2 linked regions of the Prolixibacter sp. NT017 genome follow. The protein of the gene in region 1 interacts with the protein of each later gene in a pairwise test. Links are inferred from orthologs where the notes say so. Each region holds a gene or a part of one and is shown in the gene's direction. Other genes may lie near its edges. The genes, in order: ung and ndk.

Region 1 (12,550 bases):
TTGATATCCACAAAATCGGATGTACAGTAAGTCAACCCCAATACAGCAACAATTGCTAGTAGGAATTTATTTAATTTCATAATATTCAGTCATTAACGATTAGAACTTCACATTCAGGTTGAAACCGAGACTCCGGGTCGTAGGCAAGGGATAGTACACAATCCCCTGAGAGAAAGAAGAAGTACTATAAGCTGATTCCGGATCGAAGTTGTCCACTTTCTTATAAATGAAGAAGAGGTTCCGACCCACAACGCCAAGGGAAGCACTTTTTACCACGGTACTGCTCAACCAACTACTTGGCAGATTCCATACCAGCGAAAGCTCACGCAAACGCACATTGGTCTGATCGTAAACATATTCTGAAGCGATACCACTAACGGCACCCCAATATTGTTGTGCAGTAATTTGCTTGGTATTGGTTTCCCAAACCGGGTTATCAACGGTACCAGTATTCAGAACTCCGTCGACAACTACACCGCCGTCACGATATTGCAAAGTACGCTTACTGGTACCGGCGCCATCCATTCCGGCATCTGCACCAGAGAATACTTTACCACCGAAACGTGCATCAACCAATGCACTCAACCGGAAGCTTTTATACGTCAGGGTATTACTCAAACCACCGGTCCAGTCGGGCTGATAGTTACCCAGGTAAACCTTGTCGCTACTCGACTTTGGTAAACCGTCAGCATTTACTTCAATACGACCATCATCTGTTCTGGCCCAGGTTGTACCATAAATATCACCAAATCCACCGCCTACAGTTCCTTGAACGATAATGTTTCCACTATTGGTAGTAGAGAACACATAGTTATCAGTGCCGGCAATCAATGAAACCAGTTTGTTCTTATTGGTAGCAAAGTTCACCGAAACATCCCAGGTGAGATTTTGCGTGCGTACCGGTGTTGCCCCCAGCATCGCTTCAAAACCTTTATTTTCGATCTCTCCGACATTCTCAAGCAAAGTGCTGTAACCAGTAGAAGCAGAAATCGGCACACGCATGATCAAATTCTTCGATTTAATATCATAATATGACATATCGAGATGCAAACGATTATCGAAGAACCTAAATTCACCCCCGAACTCAAGAGAAGTTACCTGTTCCGGTTTCAGATTCGGGTTAAATTTGGTCGAACTTCGTGACATAGTCGTTTCACCCAAATAAGAATCGTTTACACCTGCCAGTGAATAGGTATCGTACAACTGGTAAGGATCGGTATCGTTACCTACCTGTGCCCAACTGACACGCAGTTTGGAGTAGGTCATCGCTGAATTATCCAGCTTCAGCAGATCATTAAACAGGATCGAAGCACTAATCGAAGGATAGAAATATGACCAGTTCGATTCAGGAAGTGTAGAAGACCAGTCATTACGGGCCGATCCGTCAAGATAGAACCAACGATCATACGACAGACTAACAGTTCCATATAGTGAATTGATTTTCTTCTCTTGTAATGGAGTGAAACCAGGATTCACAACATTGGCGCTCAACAATGGAGGTCCACTGGGAATACGGAACTGAGAACCGCTAACGCTATGGCCACGATAAGTGTGGTGCATTGCGTTTCCACCGAACGAAGCATTCAAATTGATTTTTTCCGTCAAATCCTTGTTTGCCGTAAAGAGGAAATCAGCATTGGTTTCCTGAGTCTGGCTTTCATTATAACTGAACTGACCAGTTGAATAGAACCAATGTCCGTACTGGTTCACCCGCTCGATATCCATCATCGTCATATCGGTACCCACGCGAACGTAGGCAGAAAGCCAATCGGTGAACGCATACTGAATCTTGACAAATCCCTGGAAACGATCTTTCCAGTCTTTATTCTGATCGTGATAAACCATCCAGTACGGGTTCGAATTCAACGAAGTTGGGCCAATCGAACTCAGGGTTACCGGATCCTGATAATTCTTCAGGTCGTTAATGTCAACGTTTCTGGGAATATTAACGAGATAAGCCATGATACCTTCCGTCCCCAGATTCGGACGGTTCTTACCATACTGCTTGAAATAAGTGGCTTTCGCATCTACCGTCAGCTTATCAGTTAGTTTAGCAAAAGCCCTGAGGTTGAAGTTATTCCTCTCAATTTTTGAGTTGGGAATGATGGAATTAATCTGCGAATTAGTATAAGAGAAACGCATATTAATTTTATCATTTCCTCCATCCAAAGCCAAGGTGTTGATGGTCGTAAAACCGGTATCGAAGAAATTCTTCACATTGTCAGGCTGCGGACTATACGGACGATTCTCGCCGGTATAATACAATTGGCTGGAACCATCCATTCTGGGTCCCCATGAACCACCACTCTGCTTCAACAGATCGACAGTAGAAGGAATCGCTCCCTGTGTTCCCTGCCCATACTGATTCTGATAATCAGGAAGCAACATCGGGTTCTCGAAAGTGGTGTTTGATGTAATACTTACGCCAATACCTTTCCGGGAAGATCCTTTCTTGGTGGTAATCATGATAACGCCATTAGCTGCACGCGAACCATAAAGTGCGGCGGCGTTAGGACCTTTCAACACCGAAATCGAAGCAATGTCATCGGGGTTGATGTCACCGATACCACTACCATAGTCCGATTTGGAATATTCTCCGGTGTTCGCTTCGTTAGCCGAACCGAAACCTGAGTTATCCATCGGCACACCATCAACCACATAAAGCGGCTGGTTATTACCGGTTAGCGAGTTGTTACCACGAATGATCACCCGGGAACTACTACCCGGTCCGAAGGAGCCTTGTGTAATGGTTACACCGGCTACACGACCTGACAGTGAGTTTATCGGGTTAGCATCCTTCACGGTCGACACTTCGTCACCTTTGACTTCGCTAACTGCATACCCCAGCGATTTCTTTTCGCGGGTAACACCAAGCGCTGTGACAACAACTTCATCAACTGCCACATCCTTGGATTTCATTGTAACATCAATGGTCGAACGACCATTCACGGGAATTTCCTGGGTTTCCATACTAACAAATGAAAACACCAAAGTAGCATCTCCCGATTGTACAGTAATGGAGTAATTACCATCGGCATCCGTAATGGTACCGTTGTTTACTCCTTTCTCAACGACCGTTAACCCGGGTATGGGTTGACCGTCGGACTCGGAAACAACTGTTCCTGTAACCGTGTGCTGGGCATATGCACTACTAATGAGTGCAAGGCACACACCAAAAGCCAAAACAATCTTTCGCATAGAGTTTGGGTGTTTTGTGGTTAGAAAACCATACTATTAAACATATAACAAATACAAATAACAGCTTTGCAATAGCAAATGACAGGACTGCTATATTGCTTATTTACTTGAGTTCATCCATTGCGTCACCAAAAACCTTTTGGAAAAGCATGGCAGCTATCCCGAGCAAACCCGAGTGCTCATCAATCTCAGAAATTTCGAGACGTACGTTACTGCAGATATTTTCCAGACAATACTGGTTTAAGGACTGTTGGATTGGTGTCATTATGTATTGGTTGGCTTGTGAAATAGGACCACTCAGGACAATCAATTCCGGGTTAAGCAATTGAATCAGAATGGAAAGTCCCTTTCCTAAAGCACTGCCTACTTGATTTAAAATAGATATAGCGAATTCATCTCCTCCACGGGCGGCACTAACCACATCTTCCGCCTGCATCTCCTCCGGATTATTCTTGAAGATCCGGGTCAGCTGTGATATCGTACCATTTTTAACGCCATTCTTCGCCAGGCTAAGTAGTTTATGAGCCGATGCCATGGTTTCGATACATCCCCGTTTGCCGCAAATACACAGTTCGCCTTCGTCCTCCAGCCTGATGTGACTAAACTCGCCGGCAAATCCTCTCGAACCGCTATAAAGCTGACCATTGAGAATCATGCCGAGTCCCAATCCCCAGCTCCAGTTCAGCACAACCGAGTTCGTGGTATTTTGCGCTTTCCCGAAAACAAATTCACCAAAGGCCTGCATTCGGGCATCGTTGTCGATGTAAACAATCTTTTGAAATTTGGCACCGAAACGCTTTTTTACATTTCGTAAAGAGGGATTCTTGATGGTATAATTGATTCCTTCCACCGAATCTATCAGCCCGGGCATATCAACGCCCACTGCCACAATCTTATCCTCCGAGATACCCGCATCACGAACCATTTCCGTTGCTGTTTCGTGAAGTTTATCGACCAACCTGGGATCGTCGATATTGGTTTCAATAAACCGGATGGGGGTTACTTCTTCGTTGTGGCAATTAAAAACGGTAGCTTTAGCTTTATAACGTCCCATATCGACGGCAACGATATAAAAAGCTTCAGCCACTAAACTGTAAAGAGCCGGTTTCCGCCCTCCGCGCGACTCGCCAATACCGCTGGTCTCAACCGCTTTCAGTGCGATTAATTCATCGAGCAATGTTTTAGTCGTAGGCAGGCTGATATGAACCTCCTTACTTAAATCAGATGCCGACAGCGAACGATGCTCATACAACAAACTTAGTATCTGCATGCGCTGACGATAGCGTTTGATACCATTCACTGTCAATCTTCGGCTTTCCTCTTTACTTATCAGAATCATTTATCGCGTTTCCAATATTTGCAGGTACTAATTAAAGATAATTTTACATTTAAGTCAAGTCATTGTTAAAATTTTTTAAAAAGATTTAAGAGTTGTGCATGTTTACACAGAAGTTCTTGTATTAACAACAATACCCGAAACAAGTACTAGTGAATCTGAACATTTTGAATTATTTGCGCATCTCAAACTTCTCTTAATTCATCTGCACGAAACAGAACAATTGTGACGAATCATCGCTAAAGCTCTTTACCAGCCTTTGCTAATTATCTACATACAAATACACTAATAGAGCGATTCAATACTTACCAACTACCGCTATATTTTTGTCAAACTTCACCGGTTATTTTTTGTTATCTTGTATCAGGTAGTCTGATCTGAAATTTTCCCGGGAGGGGGAATTTCGTACCTTAGCAGGGTTATTTCTCAGGCCGCTTGGTCAAAAATTTTCTTAACCTGACGACAATTTCACCTTATGCAGGAAATGGTTCCTAAAAGAGTTATCCAGGCGTCACGCCGGAGATTTCACCAATTTCTCGAGAATGACGCCTCGGGAGGTATTTTGCTCATCGTCTGTACCATCATTGCGCTACTTTGGGCCAACTCAGCCTTTCACTACACATACGAACACCTGTGGCATACCGAAATTGCCCTGAAAGTGGGCAGTTTCGAAGTTGGGATGCACCTGCTGCATTGGGTTAACGATGGCTTGATGGCCATTTTCTTTTTTGTAGTTGGCCTGGAAATCAAACGCGAAGTGATCGCCGGTGAATTGTCGAGCATGCGGAAAGCGGCACTTCCGGCATTGGGAGCCTTAGGAGGCATGATATTACCCGCACTGTTATTCTCGGCCCTCACATTAGGAAAAGACGGTGCACAAGGCTGGGGAATACCGATGGCAACCGATATTGCCTTTTCACTGGGAATTTTGAGTCTGCTGGGAAAACGAGTTCCGCTTTCGCTGAAAATTTTCCTGGTAGCGCTTGCCATTGTCGACGACCTTGGAGCTATCATGGTCATAGCCATATTCTACTCATCGAACCTCCAACTGGAATACCTGATGCAGGCATTGGCACTGATTTCCCTGTTGCTTATCCTCAACTGGATGAGAGTACGCAAGCCATGGGTTTACGTCGTTATCGGAACCGTTGTCTGGTATTTCTTCCTGAAATCGGGTATTCATGCCACCATTGCCGGTGTATTGGTAGCCTTTACCGTTCCGGTTCGCCGGAATCTGATGACAAATGAATTCAACGACCATGTCGACAAATTCAACATGTGCGACGATTGTGCCACATCATACACCCTTCCCGACCAGGAAATACATAAACTCGATAATCTGAAGCGACAGATAAAGATGGTTCAGAGCCCGGCTCAACGCATCGAACACATGATGCACAAAATGGTGAACTATTTCATTATGCCGGTATTTGCACTCGGTAACGCAGGTGTTGTGCTCGATGGAAGCAACATGGGACCGTACGGCTATTTGAGCCTGAGTGTGGCCCTGGCGCTATTTGTTGGAAAAGCGTTGGGTATTACACTACTTTCGTGGGGCGGTGTGAAAATTGGATTAGCCGAGTTGCCGCAAAATATCAAATGGTCGCATATGTTTGGAGTCGCTATCCTGGGAGGCTTGGGCTTCACCATGTCGCTCTTTATTTCCAACCTGGCCTACTTCGACCTTTCGATGCTAAACGCTGCAAAACTGGGTGTTTTAGGCGGTTCGCTGGTAGCCGGGGTCGTCGGCTATTTGCTGTTGTCCCGGATTCTTCCACGACCGAAAAATGAAGAATTCAGTTATCCGGTGGAACCGTGATAATAATGAACCGTGAACAATAAAAATAAACAATAAAGGCTGAAGACCAGGCTCAGGAGAAGGCAAAGGCGAAAAAAATCAGAATAAGATTAAGTCTAAAATCTTGAATCTAACATCTCTTTTTTATGGATGTCAAAATAGAAGAAAGCTGGAAGAATGTATTATACGAAGAATTCGATCAACCCTATTTTGAATCGTTGGTGAAATTTGTCAAAGATGAATATGCCCAACACACCATCTATCCTCCCGGGAAGAAAATGTTCAATGCTTTCGATTCCTGCCCGTTCGATCAGGTAAAAGTGGTGGTACTCGGACAAGATCCCTATCACGGCCCCGGCCAAGCACACGGACTTTGCTTTTCCGTTCAGGATGGAATCGCTTTTCCACCCTCTCTGCAGAACATCTTCAAAGAGTTAAACAACGATTTGAATATTCCTGCACCCCAAAGCGGTAATCTTGAGCGATGGGCACATCAGGGAGTTTTCCTGCTCAATGCCACATTAACGGTCCGGGCTCGTCAGGCCGGTTCGCATCAAAACAAAGGTTGGGAGACTTTTACTGACGCAGTGGTCCGGAAACTCGCTGATGAAAAGGAAAACCTTGTTTTCTTACTGTGGGGAGCTTACGCCCAACGCAAAGGCGAGTTCATCGATACCAATAAACATCTCGTGTTAAAAGCACCTCACCCATCACCTTTTTCAGCCGACCGCGGCTTTTTCGGCTGCCGCCACTTCAGTAAAACAAATGCCTACCTGGAACAACATGGGAAAACTCCGATCGAGTGGTAGAAGAAATGCTGAATTCCAAATGTTTCATTTTAAAATTAACTGAAAATAGAAAAGACCGTTGATTATTGTTGGTACGAACGAAGATTCCCTGGGATATGAAATCAATTCAATCCCGATTTCCCGGGAGAACATTCGGCATTCAAAGTTTTCAGCCTCTCTTGTTCACGTAATCTCCATCTATCCTCTTTGCCTTTTCCTGCCCCTCTGCCTTAATTTTCCATCAACAGATCGCCCAGCTCCTCTACCGAGTCAACCAGTTTCCAGGCTCCGTTTTCCTGAAGCTCTCCGACTGAACCGTATCCGTAGGTAACGCCAACCGCTTTTATGTTGTGTGTTGAAGCTCCTTTCATATCGTGCAGCCGATCACCAATCATTATTGATTCCTCCGGAACAATGCCATATACCTGGATAAGAAATTCAATCACTTCCGCTTTATGATTACGGGTACCATCGAGTTCCGGGCCGGAAATTCCATCGAAAAACGGCAGCAATCCAAAATGACGGAGAATTTCGGTAGCGTATACCTTGGGTTTGCTGGTGGCGAGATAGATCTTCTTTCCTGCCGCTTTAACAGATGAAAGCAATTCGGGAATTCCCTCATATAACTCATTTTCATACATTCCCTTTTCGGGAAAATAAACCCGATACAGTTCAACTGCTTCGTCAGCTTCTTCATCCGTAAGGGAAAAATGATGTTTGAACGAATCGTGCAGAGGCGGACCAATAAAAGAAAGGAGTGTCTCTTCTTTAGGCGCTTCAATATTCATTTCGCGCAAAGCATAAAGAATGGAGTTGAAAATTCCCTCTTTAGGATCGGTAAGCGTGCCATCTAAATCAAAAAGGATGTTCCGGAAGCTCATGAGTGTTTTCGGGCAAAGATAAAAAAGTAAGAAAAGCTTCTTCTATTTAGCTCCAGAGTTTTCCTTTGCGACAATTTGAACGAGTCGTGGTTAGATAACGTGGCATAATTCGAACAATCGTCTTAACTTACGGTATATATTTTGTAAAAGAGAAAACCGAAAGTAGATTGTAACCAAAAGGAATCATCATGAAAAGACAAATTCAATTATTTGGCCTGATAACTTTTGCCCTGATACTGGGCTCCTGTTCACGACAAGTAACCCGTGTAGCCACCGATCAGGCTATCGATCTGAGCGGTCGCTGGAACGATACTGACTCGCGACTCACTGCACAAGCACTCACCGAACAAGTGCTCAATCAACGCTGGCTCGACGATTTTGAACGAGCACACGGACGCAAACCTGTTGTGGTTGTAGGACTGGTTTATAACAAATCGCACGAACACATCGATACCGATACATACATTAACGACATCGAGCGGTCGTTTATCAACAGTGGGAAAGTGCGCCTTGTACAGGCTGGCGCCAAACGCGACGAGCTTCGTGCCGAACGTCAGGATCAAAACACTTATGCCTCGCCGGGCACAGCAGCCAAGTGGGGACGCGAACTGGGTGCCGACTTTATTATGCAGGGAGATATCAGCTCTATCGTCGATTCGTACAAACGCGAAAAAGTCATTTTCTACCAGGTAAACGAAGAGCTGACTAATCTCGAAACCAATGAAGTTGTTTGGATGGGCGAAAAGAAAATTAAGAAAGCCGTCCGCAACTAAAATTCGTATCAAAAAAAATAAAACAGCCCTGTTCCGGTAACCGGAAAACACGGGGCTGTTTTCCCATTTCCGCAAACTTGTCAAACCCTTTCCCGGCATGAAGAAAATATTTTTCCTTACCGGAGTGTGTCTTTTTCCGTTGTTGCTTTTCACCGGATGTGCCACCTATTACCAGAAAAATCAGGCATTTTACCAGGCATTCGAAAGTGGCAACATCGAAAATGCCGAGAAAATCATTCAGCAGTCGGAGAAAAAGGTAAAACCCAAAGACCGGTTGCTCTACCTGCTCAACCGCGGAGTTACCACACGGATGCTGGGCGATTACCGCGAAAGCATCAAGCTGTTTGGCGAGGCTGACCACATGATTGAAGACTACAGCACCAATTACGGCGCTGAAGCGCTGGCCCTGGTCACCAATCCGATGGCTACCCCTTACCGGGCGGAAGACTTCGAGAAAGTGCTCATCCACTTTTACCAGGCCCTCAACTACATCGACCTGAAGCAATACGACGATGCGCTGGTGGAATGCCGCAGAATCAACATTCAGCTGCATGAGATAAACGACAAGTATCCCGACCACAAGAACCGGTACCAGGACGATGCCTTTGCGCATCTTCTCACCGGCCTCATATACGATGCCCTGAAAGATTATAACAATGCCTTCATCTCCTACCGGAATGCTTACGATGTTTATCAAAGTAGTTACGCTAAAAATTTCGGGTTGACAGCCCCCGAACAACTGAAACATGATTTGGTCCGAACCGCAGCGCTAACCGGCTTCACCGAGGAACAACATCAATACGAAGATCAGTTTGGCTTTCAGTATCAGCCAACCGATTCCGTCGGCTCGTCAGTAATTTTCTTTTGGCTTAACGGATTGGGTCCGGTGAAAAGTGAATGGTCTGTGAACTTTGCCATGGTAAAGGGCGAGGGAGGCTGGGCAAACTTTGTGAACGACCAGTACGGACTCTCATTCCCAGTCTACATAGGCGATCTCACATCTAGTAAAAAATCAGAGCTCGACGATTTACGTATCATCCGGGTGGCCATGCCCCGCTACTCCGACCGGCGACCAGTATACAACTCTGCTACTTTAACAACGGCTTCAGGGAAAACCTATCAACTTGAATTAGCAGAAAACATCGATGCGATAGCACACAAAACATTGCACGACCGCTTGCTGCGCGAAATGGGAAAAGCGATCTTGCGACTGGCCGTCAAGAAAGGAATTGAAGCAGCTGCCAGCAAAAAGAACGACGCACTCGGCATGTTGGTCAGTCTGGCAAACGCGGTCACTGAAAAAGCAGACACCCGCAACTGGCAGACTCTGCCTTACGAGGTTGGCTACATCCGTGTTCCGCTTCATAACGGACAGAATCATCTCACTCTGCATCTGTCGCCTGCTGTTGGCAAACCAACCGAAACTTTCGATGTAGACGGACAAAGCGGTGAAACGCGATTCATCACTTACCATACATTAGAAAGCTCACCACCGCAACCATAAAGAAAAGGGCACCTGCCAAAGCAGATACCCTCGGGGTTGTTACTATCAGAATATGGGAACAGAACTTATTCCTTTAATAATCTGCTCAATAAAACTAGTTATCTTCCCATCCCATATTGTGTAGCAGTGTCTGTTTAAAAAGCTTTACTTCAAGATAAGGTAGCGTTCAGCATCCACAGCTTCTTCTCGGTAGAGGCAATAAATTCGCTAAACAACGCGACGGTTCCCTCGTCACCAATGTTCGAAGCAGCTTCCAGTATTTCGCGGTACTCGCCGAGCAAATGCTCAAAGTTTTCAACAGTTATTTTCAGTGTTTCTTTACCACGAGGCACCTCGGCAACCGGTTCGATACTGGTCTGATCGAGGTATTCGCTAAACTGGTGATACGGCACGCCGTCCAACGTAAGGATTCTTTCGGCCACGTCGTCCACCACATCAGCCAACTCGGTATAAAATCCTTCAAACATCTTATGTTGCTGGTAAAAATCGGGGCCTTTAATCAGCCAGTGCATCGCCCGCATGTTTTGATAAACGATTTGCAGGTCGGCCAGTACATTATTCAATTGCGCTACTACGTTGTTGTTTGTTCTTTTTGTTTCCATGATTCGATATTTAAATTGTTTGTTTCCGTTTTTGATATTCCAAAGGTGATATTTTCTATTTTTATAAATATTTATACATCCATAAGTAAAAGATTATACAATGACACTTTTGCAATTATCATACGTCCTGGAGTTGAGCCAACATGATTCTTTCTCGCTGGCAGCGAAAAGACTGCACATCTCACAACCGGCCCTCAGTCTGCAAATCCGTAAACTCGAGGAAGAGCTGAGCATGCAATTGTTCAAGCGCTCTCCAAACCGTATAACACTTACCGCAGAAGGAGAAATCTTTGCCGAACAGGCACGGGAACTGTTGCTATTGGCCGATAAATTGAAAGATTTGCCATTCGAGCTGGAGAAAAAGCCGGAGGGAGAACTCCGGATCGGAGTCATCTCAACACTTGCACCCTATTGGTTTACCATGTTTCTCGACCAGTTCACTCAGAAATATCCCGACATCCGGCTAACGGTAAAGGAATTAAAGACCGAAGAGATTATCACCCAACTGAAAAACGGCCTGTTGGATGCAGGCTTCATCTCCACTCCGGTGTCGGCGCCGGGAATGGTCTTCCGTCCGCTTTTCTATGAGAAATTCTACCTCTATGTATCCGAACAGCACGAGTTGTATTCAGCTGAAAGCATTGATTTAAACAACGTTGATTTGAAAGAGATGTGGTATCTGCAGGAAGGAAACTGCTTTCAAAACCAGGTCGATTCGGTATGTGTGTATGCGAAAGAACCCGGCGAGTACCAGAATATCGTCTATCTGTCCAACTCCATCGAATCGCTTTGCCGAGTGGTGGAAAACAGCGGCGGTATTACTTTCATTCCTGAAATGGCCACCCTTTCGGTAAGTCCTGAAAAAGAGCAAATGATGAAAGAAATAGCCGGAACACCACCAGTTCGTGAGATCAGTTTGGTTACCACCCGTATATCAAAAAGTAACCGCCTGATCGAGTTTCTTTTGCAGGAAGCGTTAAACGTAGTTCCCAAACGAATGCTGGCCAGTCCGGTAGAGAAGACATTGGACACCGGATTGCGTTTTTAAATTCCAATCGCGTTCATCCCTAATTCGCGTATCAACAGCATTGACGAATGGCCCGAATGAAGAAGGGTGCCCCCCCGGAACACCCTTCATGTGCAGATGGCACAAACATTTGCCTTTCACCTGAATTGTAACCTAAGCACAAAACTCAATGTGTAATGTGAACCAAGTTGCCACCTGCAGCTGTGACAGACACAAACGACAGGAGAGAGAAACAGGTGTATCTACTCCAAAAAACACCCAAAAAAATACTGTATTCATTTACCTTAATGCATTTGAAAGTATGACAAAAAGATTATTTGTATCTTGCAGAAGGTAAAAACCAATTTTCAATTGGTACATTTTTCTTCCCCCTTAGGTAGTTGATCTCATTTGGTCGCATTCAAGAATTAATTGACTTACTGCACTAACAGCTTATGATACGATATTTGGCTGTGCTCAATCCGCTTTACGCGACCCTTTTTTGGGCGATCGTGCTTACCATCGGAACGCTCCGGATAAACCGGGCCAAGTTTATGCTTGGCATGTTCATGATGGTGGCATTTTTTCTTTACCTGGGGCATGCTTTTTACTTTACCCGTAATTTTCAGATTTTCACGTGGTATGAATGGATCTACACGCTCAC
Region 2 (12,606 bases), 1.3 Mb from region 1 along the record:
CTGACCAGCGGGGTCTCGTTTACTCATTTTTCCAACGGAAACACACAGTATCCCAACGCCGGACTGAATACCATCGGGTTGAAAATGGGACTGGTTTATCGTGTAAACAGGGAGCATTCTCTTTCACTTCCTGAACCATATCAACCCCTTATTCCCACATTCCCCCGCCATGTTAGTTATGATATGGTTTTGTTTGGGGCCTGGCGCTGGAAAGGAGTAGCAGCGGCTGATATGGAGGTTCTCGTACCGCGTAAATACACGGTACTGGGCTTCAGTTTTGCCCCCATGTACAATTTCGGATACAAACTCAGGGCCGGGTTATCGGTCGACGGTGTGTACGATGGCAGTGCCAATGTGTATGCCAAAGATGTCGCTAACAATTTCTCGTCTGGTGCCACACTGTTTCGTCCCGAGCCACCGCCCCCACGGTTCGTATTCATCACTCCCTCCTTCAGCCGGCAATGGTCGGTGGGAATTTCCGGACGGGTGGAATATGTAATGCCCTACTTCTCCATCAACCTGGGCACAGGCGTGAACGTACTGAACAATGTGGGGGACCTCAAATCGGTTTACCAGGTGCTGGCACTCAAAATTGCTGTTACCCGCAGCTCATTTATTCACATTGGATACAACCTGAAAGATTTCCATGAGCCCAACTACCTGATGCTGGGCATTGGTTTTCGTTTTCATAACAAATATCCCCGCTTACACCGCTGATTTCATATCTCCGAAAACTAAGGAGCCAACTCAGGAACAAATTTGGTACTCCCCGAAACTGAGGCAGCTCATTGCAGCGTGATGAGCACCTCCCGGGAACTGAGGCAACTCATTGCAGTGTGATGAACACCTCCCCGGAACTGAGGCGTAAAATATGCAAGCTGATTTCATACCTCCGGAAACTGAGGAGCCAACTCACGAACAAATTTGGTACTCCCCGAAACTGAGGCAGCTCATTGCAGCGTGATGAGCACCTCCCCGGAACTGAGGCAACTCATTGCAGTGTGATGAACACCTCCCCGGAACTGAGGCGTAAAATATGCAAGCTGATTTCATACCTCCGGAAACTGAGGAGCCAACTCAGGAACAAATTTGGTACTCCCCGAAACTGAGGCAGCTCATTGCAGCGTGAATGAATTGCTTCCCGCCAGCCAAGTATTACATCCAACCCAAATGAATGGCCTGTGGTCAGCCAGATGCCCCTTTTAATTTAAATGAGCGACCTGCCGACAGCCAGATGCCCCTTTTAATTTAAATGAGCGACCTGGCGACAGCCAGATACTCCACTCAATTCAAATGAACAACCTGGCGGCAGCCAGATGCTCCATTTAATTCAAATGAACAGCCTGTAGCCAGCCAGGTACGTTCTCCAGACTAAAAGAACTGCCTGGCCAGAGCCAGGCGATATGTATGAACGAAAATAGTCAACATAGCCCCCCGGGAATGATCATACTAATTTAATTGGCCATACCGGAAGCTTCGTTATTTTTGCACGCGTCATGGGGAGCTCGTACAGCCAAAATATTTTCCGGCTTTACATCATCAAGTGCGCCAAATGGTTCATGCTGGTGATGCCCATTGTCGTCCCCTTCTACCAAAGCAACGGCCTCAGCATGCACGACGTGTTTTTCCTGCGGGCCATTTATTCGGTTGCCATCGTTCTGCTCGAAATACCTTCCGGTTACTTTGCCGATGTGTGGGGACGAAAAACCACGCTGGTAGCCGGTACAGTCATGGGTGCCATTGGCTTTGGCATTTACAGCTTCTCGTACCGTTTTGGCGAATTTTTAGTGGCCGAAATGGTTCTGGGCGTTGGACAAAGTCTTATCTCCGGTTCCGATTCAGCTTTGTTGTATGACTCATTGAAAGCCGAAAAACGGGAATCGGAATACCTGAAACTGGAAGGACGTGTAACCTCCATCGGGAACTTTGCCGAAGCCATTGCCGGCGTGTTGGGCGGATTGCTGGCTACACTCAGTTTGCGTTACCCTTATTATGCCCAAACGTTGGTAGCTTTTGCAGGCGTTCCGGCGGCCATTTCGCTAAGAGAACCTCCGCGCGACGACCGTCACGCGAAACCCGGTTGGAAAGATATTTTCCAGGTGGTCAATCATTCGCTGATCGAAAACAAACCGCTGCGGACAGCCATCCTCTACTCTTCGGTTATTGGCACCGCTACCCTCACCATGGCCTGGTTCGTGCAGCCTTTCTTTAAGGAAATAGCACTGCCGCTCTCGATGTTTGGTGTGCTTTGGACGGTTCTGAACCTGTTGGCCGGACTGGTTTCGATGATTGCTTACAAGTTTGAGAATGCGCTAGGGCGGAAAAATACGGTATTTCTCATCCTCATATTTATTACCGGTTCGTATATCGCCATCAGTCAGAACATGACGGCCTGGGGTATCGCTATTCTGGTGGTCTTCTACTTTGTGAGGGGAATTGCCACGCCCATCCTAAAGAACTACATCATTCAGTACACCACATCGGCCAACCGGGCCACCGTGCTGTCTGTACGCAGCTTTATCATTCGAATCATTTTTGCAGGAGTCGGACCATTCCTGGGTTGGTACACCGACCAGTTCTCACTGGGTTCCGCACTGGCCATTGCCGGCATGGTCTTCTTCACCGCCGGATTTGTCGTTCTGCTACCGTTCCTGCAAAACCGTATCCGCATAAAGCGAACAAATAACCGGTAACCTCAATCAAATTCCAGTATCTCGCCGTCGAATCCCAGCTCCACACCATCGGGCAACTCTTCTGATACATCTTTGTGTAATCCCATTTGGTGACTGATGTGCGTGATGTATGCTTTGCGCGGACGAATTTTCCCAACGATCTCGATGGCTTCACTCAGGCTCAGGTGCGAAATGTGCGATTCTTTCCGCAAGGCGTCAATCACTACCACCTCTACTCCCTTCAGCTTCTCCAACTCCTCGTCAGCAATCGTGCTAAAATCGGTGAGGTAGGCAAATTTCCCCACCCGAAAACCATAAACCGGCAACCGGTGGTGCATCACCCGAATGGGAATGATGTCGAGCGAACCAACGGTCAAAACTGAACCATCGATGGGCACCAGGTTCATCTGAGGCGTGCCGGGATATTTTTCTTCCGAGAAAACGTAGTCGAAGATGGAGCGCAGGTTCTTATCAACGCGCGCTTCGCAGTAAATATCAATGGGTGCCTTCCGAACCCAGTTAAAACTACGGATATCATCGAGACCGAAGATGTGGTCAGCGTGCTCGTGTGTTAGCAAGATAGCATCGATATTCTGCACTTTCTCCCGCAACATCTGCTGACGAAAATCGGGGCCGGCATCCACCACTATGCAGGTGCCGTTGTCTTCAATCATTATCGAACTTCGTAAGCGCTTATCGCGCGAATCGGTTGAACGGCAAACTTCGCAATTGCAGGCGATTACCGGCACTCCCTGCGAAGTTCCTGTTCCCAGTAATGTTATTTTCATGTTGAATTTTACGTTTTACGCTCCTCCCGACTTTTCGCGGTAGCGGAATGACAGGTACATCAGGTAAGGCACCATCATCATCCCCATAACGGCCGGAGGAATTCCGCCCCTCGGCGGCAGCAAGGTGAGGCTGACAGCAATGGCAAATCCGTTATTTTTGAGCGAAGCCAGCAACATTCCACTGATTTGCTTCGGTCCGTTAAAACTCTTTGCCCAGCGTTTCAAAGCCCAATCTGCCGCAAGGCTGATTCCAAAAGTAGCAAAAAAAGTGACGGCAGCCACGGGTAAAAGCAACATTGGATCGGTTAAGAAAACATCCTGGTTGGAGCCAATGACCGTATAAATGACCAGGGCAAATCCGAGGTTGACAACCTTCCCGCGAAGGTAAAACACCGGCTTTTGAATGGGTTTCGCCAGCAGGAAGCGGGAAGCCACCATGGGAATAACGAGCAGGATGACCAAAATACGACCAATAATTTCGGGGGAAACAGAAACGCCCGGAGCGAAAACCATCAGCATCACCGGAATCAGGATGAACGACGCCAGGTAGCTGCCCAGTACACCGAACACGGCAAATGCCACATCGCCGCGAAGAATAAACGCAAACGGAATAACGCCTGTTCCGGCCGGTGCAGCTGCAATGATCACAAATCCCCAGAAGAGTTCCTTGTCGGGCGTAAATAACCAGGCCAGCAAAATAATGAGCGTTCCCAACACCAAATAACTGGCTGAGATACCAAACAGCATGGGACGAATGAGATTGCGCAGCGGGAAAAATTCCTTGAGGGTTATCCCCGTAAGGGAAAAAGCCAGCACAATGGCCAGAAGCGGTAAAACCAACGGTCGTAATGTTTCCGCACCCGCCGGAGCGAGTAAACCGACAATAACTGCGAGAGAAAATTGGGTATTGCGGAGAAACAAAAAGCGGAGAACGTATTTCATAAATTCGGTTACCGACTTCAATCCATACAAACAAGCCGGCGAAAATATTGTTTTTCGCTACCTTTGCGCCCATGAAGAAAATGGCTAATCTGTACCTTATACCAACTACGCTTGGCGATACTGAGCCAGGCCATGTTGTCCCCGCCACATTGGTGGACACTGTGCGTTCACTTCGCTTTTTTATCGTAGAGAACGTGCGTACTGCCCGCCGCTACCTGAAGAAGCTGGACCGCGATATCGACATCGACGCGCTGGAGTTCATGGAGCTGAACAAACACACCGATCGGAAACAGCTTGAACGCTTTCTGCATCCCGTTTTAAACGGAAACGATACCGGCATTATTTCGGAAGCCGGCTGTCCCGGTGTAGCCGATCCGGGCGCCGACGTGGTGAAACTGGCGCACGAAAAAGATATCCGGATAGTTCCGATGGTTGGACCTTCTTCTATTTTGCTTTCGCTGATGGCGTCCGGAATGAACGGACAGAACTTTGCCTTTGTGGGCTACCTTCCCATCCCGAAAGGAGAACGGCAGCGGGCTATCAAAGATTTGGAGCGCCGTTCGGCCACCGAACACCAAACGCAGATTTTCATTGAAGCGCCTTACCGGAACATGAAATTGCTGGAAGATATCCTGCAGGCTTGTCACGACCAAACACGGCTTTGCATTGCCGCCGACATCACACTGGAAAGTGAATACATCAAAACGCAGACGGTGGCACAATGGAGAAAAGGATTGCCTGAACTGCATAAACGACCGGCGATTTTTCTGCTCCATAAAGACTGATTTCAAATACGATAGTTGTACCTGCTTAACAACAGCCGTTTGATTTTGGCCACAAATCAATATATTTGGGCACTGAAAGTCTAAGCCAATGTTTGAAGATTCTCTGGAAGTTCTGGATCATGTGCGATTGCATTTTAGTCCGGCCGGCATTCTGGCACTAAATATCGCACTCGCCTTTATCATGTTTGGTATAGCGCTGGATATTCATATTTCCGATTTCCGCAAAATTATTACCCGACCGAAGTCGACTTTAACAGGAATCGTCTCTCAGTTCTTGCTGTTGCCGGCACTGACCTATTTGCTGGTTCTCTTTTTGCATCCTACCCCAACCGTGGCCCTGGGAATGATTCTCGTAGCATCCTGCCCCGGTGGAAACATTTCCAATTTCATCTCTTCGCTGGCAAAGGGAAATACGACGCTGTCTATCGGTTTATCAGCTATTGCGACCCTTTCAGCTACTTTTATGACGCCATTGAACTTTGCCTTCTGGGGAAGCCTTTATACGCACTTTTACAACCGCCACGATGCCGAGGCGCTACTGCGTCCGTTGCACATCGACTCCGGGCAAATGTTCCAAACCGTTTTCATTCTATTGGGTATTCCACTGGTACTGGGACTCATTTTCGCCCGCCGTTTCCCGCGTTTAACGGTTAAAATACGCGGTCCTATCCGGAAGCTGAGTGTTGGTATTTTCATCGCTTTTGTGGTGATTGCGCTGGCCAAGAATTTCGAATTCTTCATTCAGTTCATTCATCTCATTTTCATCATCGTATTAATTCACAATGCTCTGGCTTTGGTGACAGGATACAGCGCCAGCAGCCTGATGAAACTGCCGCAGACCGACCGGCGAACCATTGCCATCGAAACAGGGATTCAAAATTCCGGACTGGGACTGGCACTCATCTTCAATCCCAAAATATTTCCACCCGACATGGAACTTGGCGGAATGGCCATCATTGCTGCGTGGTGGGGCATCTGGCACATTGTCTCCGGTTTGAGCCTGTCGTGGTTCTGGTCGCGAAAGCCGGTGACCGACGAAGCAGAGACAGAACAGTTGGTAAATGTTCACCATCACAGCCACGCGGAAGGAAAATAGGTAAATTATGGGTAAGATTTATCGCTATTCCATCGGTTATGATATGGTCAGAGGATTTGTCAAAACGGCCCATCGTCTCTTCTACCGGAAGGTTATCGTAACCGGAAAAGAAAATATCCCTAAAGACAAACCCATCATTTTTGCTCCAAACCACCAGAACGCATTAATGGACCCACTGGCGTTGGTTTGCACGCTTCCCTCGCAGATTATTTATCTGGCAAGGGCGGATATATTTAAAAGCGCCACAAACCGTCCCTTTCTTCGTTTTCTGAAGATTATCCCGGTTTACCGGATTCGTGACGGAGTAGAGAACCTCGGAAAAAATGAAAAAACATTCCGGCAAACCATCGAGATTCTCCGGCACAACACGCCTCTTTGCCTTTTTCCGGAAGCACGGCACACCGATAAGCGGACTTTGCTTCCCCTCAAAAAAGCGGTTCCCCGTATCGCTTTTCAGGCAGAAGAAAGTGGTGGATTAGGAAAAGATTTGGTCATCATCCCGGTAGGTATATACTACAGCAATTACCAGGAGCCTCAATCCATTCTTCAAATCAACTACGGAAAACCGTTACAGATAAATGAGTTTCTGTCTTCCTACCGGGAAAATCCGCAACGGGCGCAACTGGAATTTCGGGACGCTCTCCGGGCTAAATTGTCGCCGTTGATGATTGACATCCGGGACACCGAACATTACGAACTGTATGAAACGATTCGTCGTTTGTACCGGACAACTATGCTCAAAGAAGAAAATCTTTTGCCTGATGTATGGGAAAATCTTTTTCGGGCGGACCAACTGACCATTCAGAAACTGGAAACCGCTGCCAAAGAAGACAATTCTTTTCTTCAGTTGCTTACGGATAAAGTACAGAAATACGAAAGGTTACAGCACAAGCAAAAAATAAAAGAAGATGCACTGAATAAAAACTTGCTCACGCCGGCTCAGGCAATTTTCACTGCTGTTGGCTTTCTGCTGACATCTCCGGTCATTGCTTTTGGTTGGTTGCACCATGCACTTCCCCATTATCTTCTAAAAAATCACGTAAACAACAAAATTGAAGATTCGCAGATGCGCAGTTCTTTCTACTTCGTGTTGGGAATGCTGGCATTTTCGGCCATGTATGTGGTTGGATTATTGACTTTGGGACGACTGTTTCCCGGATGGTGGAAAGTGCTTTATCTTATCGCGATGCCGCTGAGCGGTGTTTTTGCTTACCGGCTCATTCGTAGATGGAAGATTTTTCGAAACCGGCTTCGTTTACGATTTGGACTACCGAAAGAGAAACAAAAGTTGCTGTTGGATAGCCGACAAGAGATTATCTCCTTTTGTCAAAAGGCATTTCCCGCACAAAGCCAATAAAATCAAGCCAATGCGCTGTTCTGATCGCGCAACTGTTCCATCATCTTAAACTCGAATTCGAAGTTAGGTGTAAATACATCTTTGCCCAGATTCTTCTCGATCTGTGAACGGCTCCAGAATTTTCCTTCGGTAACTTCGTCCGAGTGTAATCGGATTTTTTTGTAATCGTAAGAAGTATAACTGTACACCAACTCGGCTTCCACGTCGGTCTCCCATTTGTAACTGGCCATCGGGCGTGCCTGAAAGTCAGTCAAACCAATTTCCTCGTAAGCTTCACGCTTCAAAGCCGTTTCAACCGATTCGCCAAACGAGATGTGTCCGCCAACGGCTGTATCCCATTTACCGGGCTGTACCAGCTTGTCTTCCGGCCGCTTTTGCAAATAGATATGTCCTTTGGGATTGAAAACATGAAGATGCACTACCGGATGCAAAATCTTCTGACCATTATGACAAGCTGATCGGGGCGCTTTCCCAATGACTTTCCCTTCCTCATCGACTACCGGCAACCACTCTTCGTCGTCAGCAACCACCGGCATTTTTCTCTGCTGCCGCTTATTGCGAAACCATTCAATCACAAAATAGACCGCGAAAATAATGTAAAACAATCCGCCGCTAATGAACGCCCAGGCTGCTTCGCTCATGTAAAAGGCTGAGAAAATAATCAGACCGGTGTGTGCCAGGAAAATCCAAAACATATTCCGGAGATTCCGCTGAAACTGCGCCTGTTGTTGTTCGTTGAAAGAGACATCCTTCATGTAACGGCCGGCCATCATCTGTACGATGTTCAGTTTCCCAAAGGCCGAAACACCCAAAACGGCACAAAGAATCAATTCAATCAAAGCCGGCTTCAACTTGAAAAAGATGTCGTTATCGAGCAGAATGGATATCAGCGAAAGCACGACCAGCAAAGCGGTGTCAATCAGTACAAACTTTTCGAGCCTGCGCTCCTTGATTCCGGTTACGATTAGCTCGATCAGTCCAACGCCTACCGCCACCGCAATACCGATTTTCGTTCCCCAGATTTCATCCGCAAGAATAAAAACAAAAAGCGGAATGAAACCCGGCAGCAATTTTTTGATGAGATCCGTGCGCGTCACGTCGTCAGTTTATGGATTGAAAAAAACCGCGGTGAAGTTCCGCGGTCAGTATTTAAAATTGTCGTTCGATTATCACCGGATTGGAGGTACTCTTTATCACTTTGTAGACCGTGACATGAAACACGAGTGTCGAATACGCGGGGACACCTGACTGCGGCGTTCCTCCGTACCCCAACGTAGATGGAATAATCCATACGGCTTTTTCGCCTTCTTTCATTTGCAGAATAGCCTCTTCCCAGCCTGTAATTACCGATCCGGCACCTACCGTAAAAGTAAATGGTTCGTAATCACCTGAAGAGTCAAAAACATACCCGTCCTGAACTCCGGTAGAATCGGTACTCTCGATCAAATTTCCGGTATAGAATACTTTCACCTGGTCACCAACGGCGATGGAATCCGCCCCGGCAGGAGCATCCTGCTCTTTGATGACATAAAGTCCCGAGGGAGTAGGCTGTGCATCCGGATAATACTTGGCTACGTACTTATCCCGCAATTCCAATTCCAGTTCCCTGGCTTTCTGACGGCTTGTCTTGCTACAGGAAACAAACCCTACACCCAATACAACAGCCAGCAATAAAAACTTTAAACCCCTACGTTTCATATATTTCATTCGTTAACTATTCAAACTTCCGCTTAACGGTCTTTCCAATTTCCTTTCCGACCGATTTAAAAATTCAGCGCTAATTTATTAAAATTCGGTGCATCTAGCCCATTTCCTTTCCCCGATTTCAATTTCCCAGTTTCCTGTGCTCATCTTTCAATTTAGCAGAAAATTCAGGTAACAACTCTTCGAACTTCTGAACGGTCTCGGCCAGCGATAACTTCGATTCTCCTCCTGAGGCGTTCATATGACCTCCACCGTTAAAGTGCAGGTTGGAGAATTCGTTGGTGGGAAAACCTCCTTTCGAACGAAACGATATTTTTACCATGTCCTCCTTTTCGGTGAACAACGCGGTGAAAATAACGCCTTTAATCGACAGCGGATAATTGACAAATCCTTCCGTATCCCCGGGCACAAAATTGTAACGCTCCAGCTCTTCCATGCTCAACGAAATGTACGCTGCATGGTATTCCGGGAATACTTTCATTTTCTGGTCCAGACTGTATCCCAAAAGTCTCATCCGGTCGGCCGAGAAATTGTTGTATATCAAATCGTGAATCCGGTCCTTATCCACTCCTTTTTCCAGCAAGCGGCTCACCACTTCGTACATATCCGGTGACGAAGCGTTATAACTGAAAGAGCCGGTATCGGTAGACAAACCAGTAAACAACGCTTCCGCTGCATCTTTGTCGAGGTATTCGCATAAATCGAGACTTTCGACAAAGCGGTAAACCAACTCGGCGGTCGAACTGGCTTCGGTATGCGAAAACATCAACTCCGTCACATCAGCAGGATCGGGATGATGGTCAATCAACACAATCGGGCTGGTCACTTTCTCAATGAGTGGTCCCAGTTTTCCGGCCCGGTCGGGAGCATTGAAATCGAGCAGGAACACCAAATCAGCTTTTTCAAGAATTTGCTGACTGACATCCGGTTCATGCTCATATACCTTCACTTCATTTGTACCGCTCACCCACTTCAAAAAGGCAGGATAATCAGTCGGCGAAATGACCGTCGGAGCATAACCCGCGTTCTTTAAAACGCGCCACAATCCCAAACAGGAACCAACAGCATCACCGTCCGGATTTACATGTGGAATAATCACGATGTCCCGGACATTTTCACTCAACACTTTCTTAACTTTCGCTATTGTTTCAGGGGATAATCTCTTCAAAATTGACCTCTTTTTAAACGTAAGACGCAAAGATAGGAATATTGGTTGTTTCGTACCTGCACATTTTGAAATATTTCAGTGGACGTTCTCCGGATTGACCTTTAAAAATTCGGATAAAATCATTTCTTCAACTTATCGATACTATGTTTAACAGCAACTCATTATTGACGGTCAGTTTCCGCAATTTCCTAATTTTGATTGAAGAGAAATCGGAGTGATTTTCTCGCAAAAATATCGCTTGTCATCCGTTCTAAATAAATGTGTCCGGTGAACTCATCGGTGATACGGATGTTTCTATTCGCAACTAAATTTATCAACATGGCTGGAAATACTACGCTAACAATGATTAAGCCGGGGGCCGTTCGCCGGAATTTAATTGGTCCTATCCTCGGAATGATTACTGAACACGGTTTCAAGGTGGAAGCGCTTAAACTAACGAAATTATCGGCCCGGCAGGCTGCCAAATTTTACGAAGTTCACCGGGGAAAGCCTTTTTACGACGGACTGGTTACCTACATGTCATCTGGTCCGATTGTGGCTGCCATTCTCAGAAAAGATAACGCTGTAACCGAATTCCGGGAGCTCATCGGCAACACCGACCCGGAAAAAGCAGACGAAGGTACCATCCGGAAATTATTTGCCGAGTCGCTTTCGCACAATGCAGTTCATGGCTCCGATAGTGACGATAATGCGATGAAAGAAGCTGCCTTTTTCTTTTCGGAAACCGAAAGATTCTGTCCCGAAGAATGGCATTGTGACGAAGACGTTCAAGAGTACCCGCAATAAAATAATTGTTCTTACGCGTTTACTAAAACCTGTTTTCACTGGAAGCAGGTTTTTATTTTGAATAAATATTCATCTTACTGAAAATCATATCTCCCAAAGTGTTCTGCCCATTGTTCCGAAAATCATTATATTGAAAGCGCTTAATCAATAGACTTACCCAAATCATGAGAAATCACTTGTACTTCGTCACCTTTGTGGCGGCCCTGGGCGGACTAATGTTCGGATTCGAAACTGCCGTCATTAACGGAACCATCTTTTACGTGCAGCAGTTCTTTGGTTTTTCCGAAGCCATGAAAGGTGTGGTCGTCAGTACGGCACTGGTTGGCTGTATCATTGGCGCGCTGTTCATCGGAAAACCGGGCGATATTTTCGGCCGGCGCCAAATGATGAAACTGATGGCTGTGATGTTCCTGCTATCGATGATTGGAGCCGGCCTGGCGACCAATCTCACCGTCTTCATTACGGCCCGCTTAATCGGGGGAATTGCCGTTGGAGGTGCATCGGTACTGACTCCCATGTACATTTCGGAAATTGCGCCACCCAAATTGCGCGGTCGTTTGGTGGCCACCAACCAGCTGGCTATCGTATCCGGAATTTTGTTGGCGTTCTTCTCCAATTACATCATCGATAGCATAGGTGCTGCCAATTGGCGCTGGATGTTCCTGGCCGGAACCATTCCGTCAGGCGTTTACTTCCTGCTGTTGTTCTTCATCGAAAGAAGTCCCCGCTGGCTGGTCAAAATGGAACGTGTTGAAGAAGCACTTCACGTTATTCGGAGGGTTAATCCGCACGAAAATCCAGAAACCCTGATGCATCAAATCAAGGATTCGCTGAACCAGGAGGTCATGAAGAAATACTCGTTCATGTTTAAACCTCCGTACCTGAAGTTGGTCCTCATTGGAATTGCCGTTGGGATGTTTAACCAAATGGCCGGAATCAATGTCATCATGTATTACTCGACCGATATTTTCCGGGTGGCTGGTTTCTCCGGTGAGTCCGCGATGTTCCAGTCGGTACTGATTGGCGTCACGAACCTGGCATTTACCATCATCGCGATGATATTCATCGATCGTTTCGGACGTAAGTTTTTGCTTTATGTCGGAGCAACAGGTATGTCGGTATTCCTCGGATTATTTGCCTGGTCGTATATCACCGGTAACTATGCGGGATACCAATTGCTGGCTTACCTCGTTGGATACATTGCCTTCTTTGCCTTCTCGCAGGGAGCTGTTATCTGGGTTATCCTATCGGAGATGTTTCCGAACAATGTCCGCTCAAGAGGTGCGGCTATCGGCTCTTTCTCACACT

The links.
Region 2: the proteins of ung (region 1) and ndk interact in binary tests that used the Escherichia coli proteins (3 or more experiments, as listed by UniProt). The link is inferred for Prolixibacter sp. NT017 from one-to-one orthologs.

What each region holds. Positions count from the first base shown.
Region 1 is NZ_BLAV01000001.1:799,701-812,250, reverse strand. What follows is about bases 5,387-8,309. They hold ung (uracil-DNA glycosylase), read left to right. Parts: upstream 5,387-6,478; coding sequence 6,479-7,141; downstream 7,142-8,309. Other genes in these bases: GJU87_RS03220 (penicillin-binding protein activator LpoB), read left to right, coding at 8,190-8,309; GJU87_RS03225 (HAD family hydrolase), read right to left, coding at 7,351-8,001; nhaA (Na+/H+ antiporter NhaA), read left to right, coding at 5,387-6,353. Also shown: GJU87_RS03250 (SusD/RagB family nutrient-binding outer membrane lipoprotein), read right to left, coding at 1-80; GJU87_RS03245 (SusC/RagA family TonB-linked outer membrane protein), read right to left, coding at 100-3,198; GJU87_RS03240 (ROK family transcriptional regulator), read right to left, coding at 3,302-4,537; more of nhaA, read left to right, coding at 5,010-5,386; more of GJU87_RS03220, read left to right, coding at 8,310-8,774; GJU87_RS03215 (COG3014 family protein), read left to right, coding at 8,872-10,278; GJU87_RS03210 (Dps family protein), read right to left, coding at 10,428-10,880; GJU87_RS03205 (LysR family transcriptional regulator), read left to right, coding at 10,981-11,928; GJU87_RS03200 (AraC family transcriptional regulator), read left to right, coding at 12,342-12,550. UniProt on the Escherichia coli protein: Excises uracil residues from the DNA which can arise as a result of misincorporation of dUMP residues by DNA polymerase or due to deamination of cytosine.
Region 2 is NZ_BLAV01000001.1:2,049,423-2,062,028, forward strand. Bases 9,586-12,564 are described here. They hold ndk (nucleoside-diphosphate kinase), read left to right. Parts: upstream 9,586-10,830; coding sequence 10,831-11,298; downstream 11,299-12,564. Other genes in these bases: GJU87_RS08640 (bifunctional oligoribonuclease/PAP phosphatase NrnA), read right to left, coding at 9,586-10,512; GJU87_RS08650 (sugar porter family MFS transporter), read left to right, coding at 11,463-12,564. Outside these bases: GJU87_RS08595 (acyloxyacyl hydrolase), read left to right, coding at 1-717; GJU87_RS08600 (MFS transporter), read left to right, coding at 1,497-2,693; GJU87_RS08605 (MBL fold metallo-hydrolase), read right to left, coding at 2,696-3,460; GJU87_RS08610 (bile acid:sodium symporter family protein), read right to left, coding at 3,476-4,402; GJU87_RS08615 (SAM-dependent methyltransferase), read left to right, coding at 4,474-5,187; GJU87_RS08620 (bile acid:sodium symporter family protein), read left to right, coding at 5,276-6,283; GJU87_RS08625 (1-acyl-sn-glycerol-3-phosphate acyltransferase), read left to right, coding at 6,291-7,640; GJU87_RS08630 (NUDIX domain-containing protein), read right to left, coding at 7,643-8,737; GJU87_RS08635 (FKBP-type peptidyl-prolyl cis-trans isomerase), read right to left, coding at 8,790-9,338; more of GJU87_RS08640, read right to left, coding at 9,466-9,585; more of GJU87_RS08650, read left to right, coding at 12,565-12,606. UniProt on the Escherichia coli protein: Major role in the synthesis of nucleoside triphosphates other than ATP. The ATP gamma phosphate is transferred to the NDP beta phosphate via a ping-pong mechanism, using a phosphorylated active-site intermediate.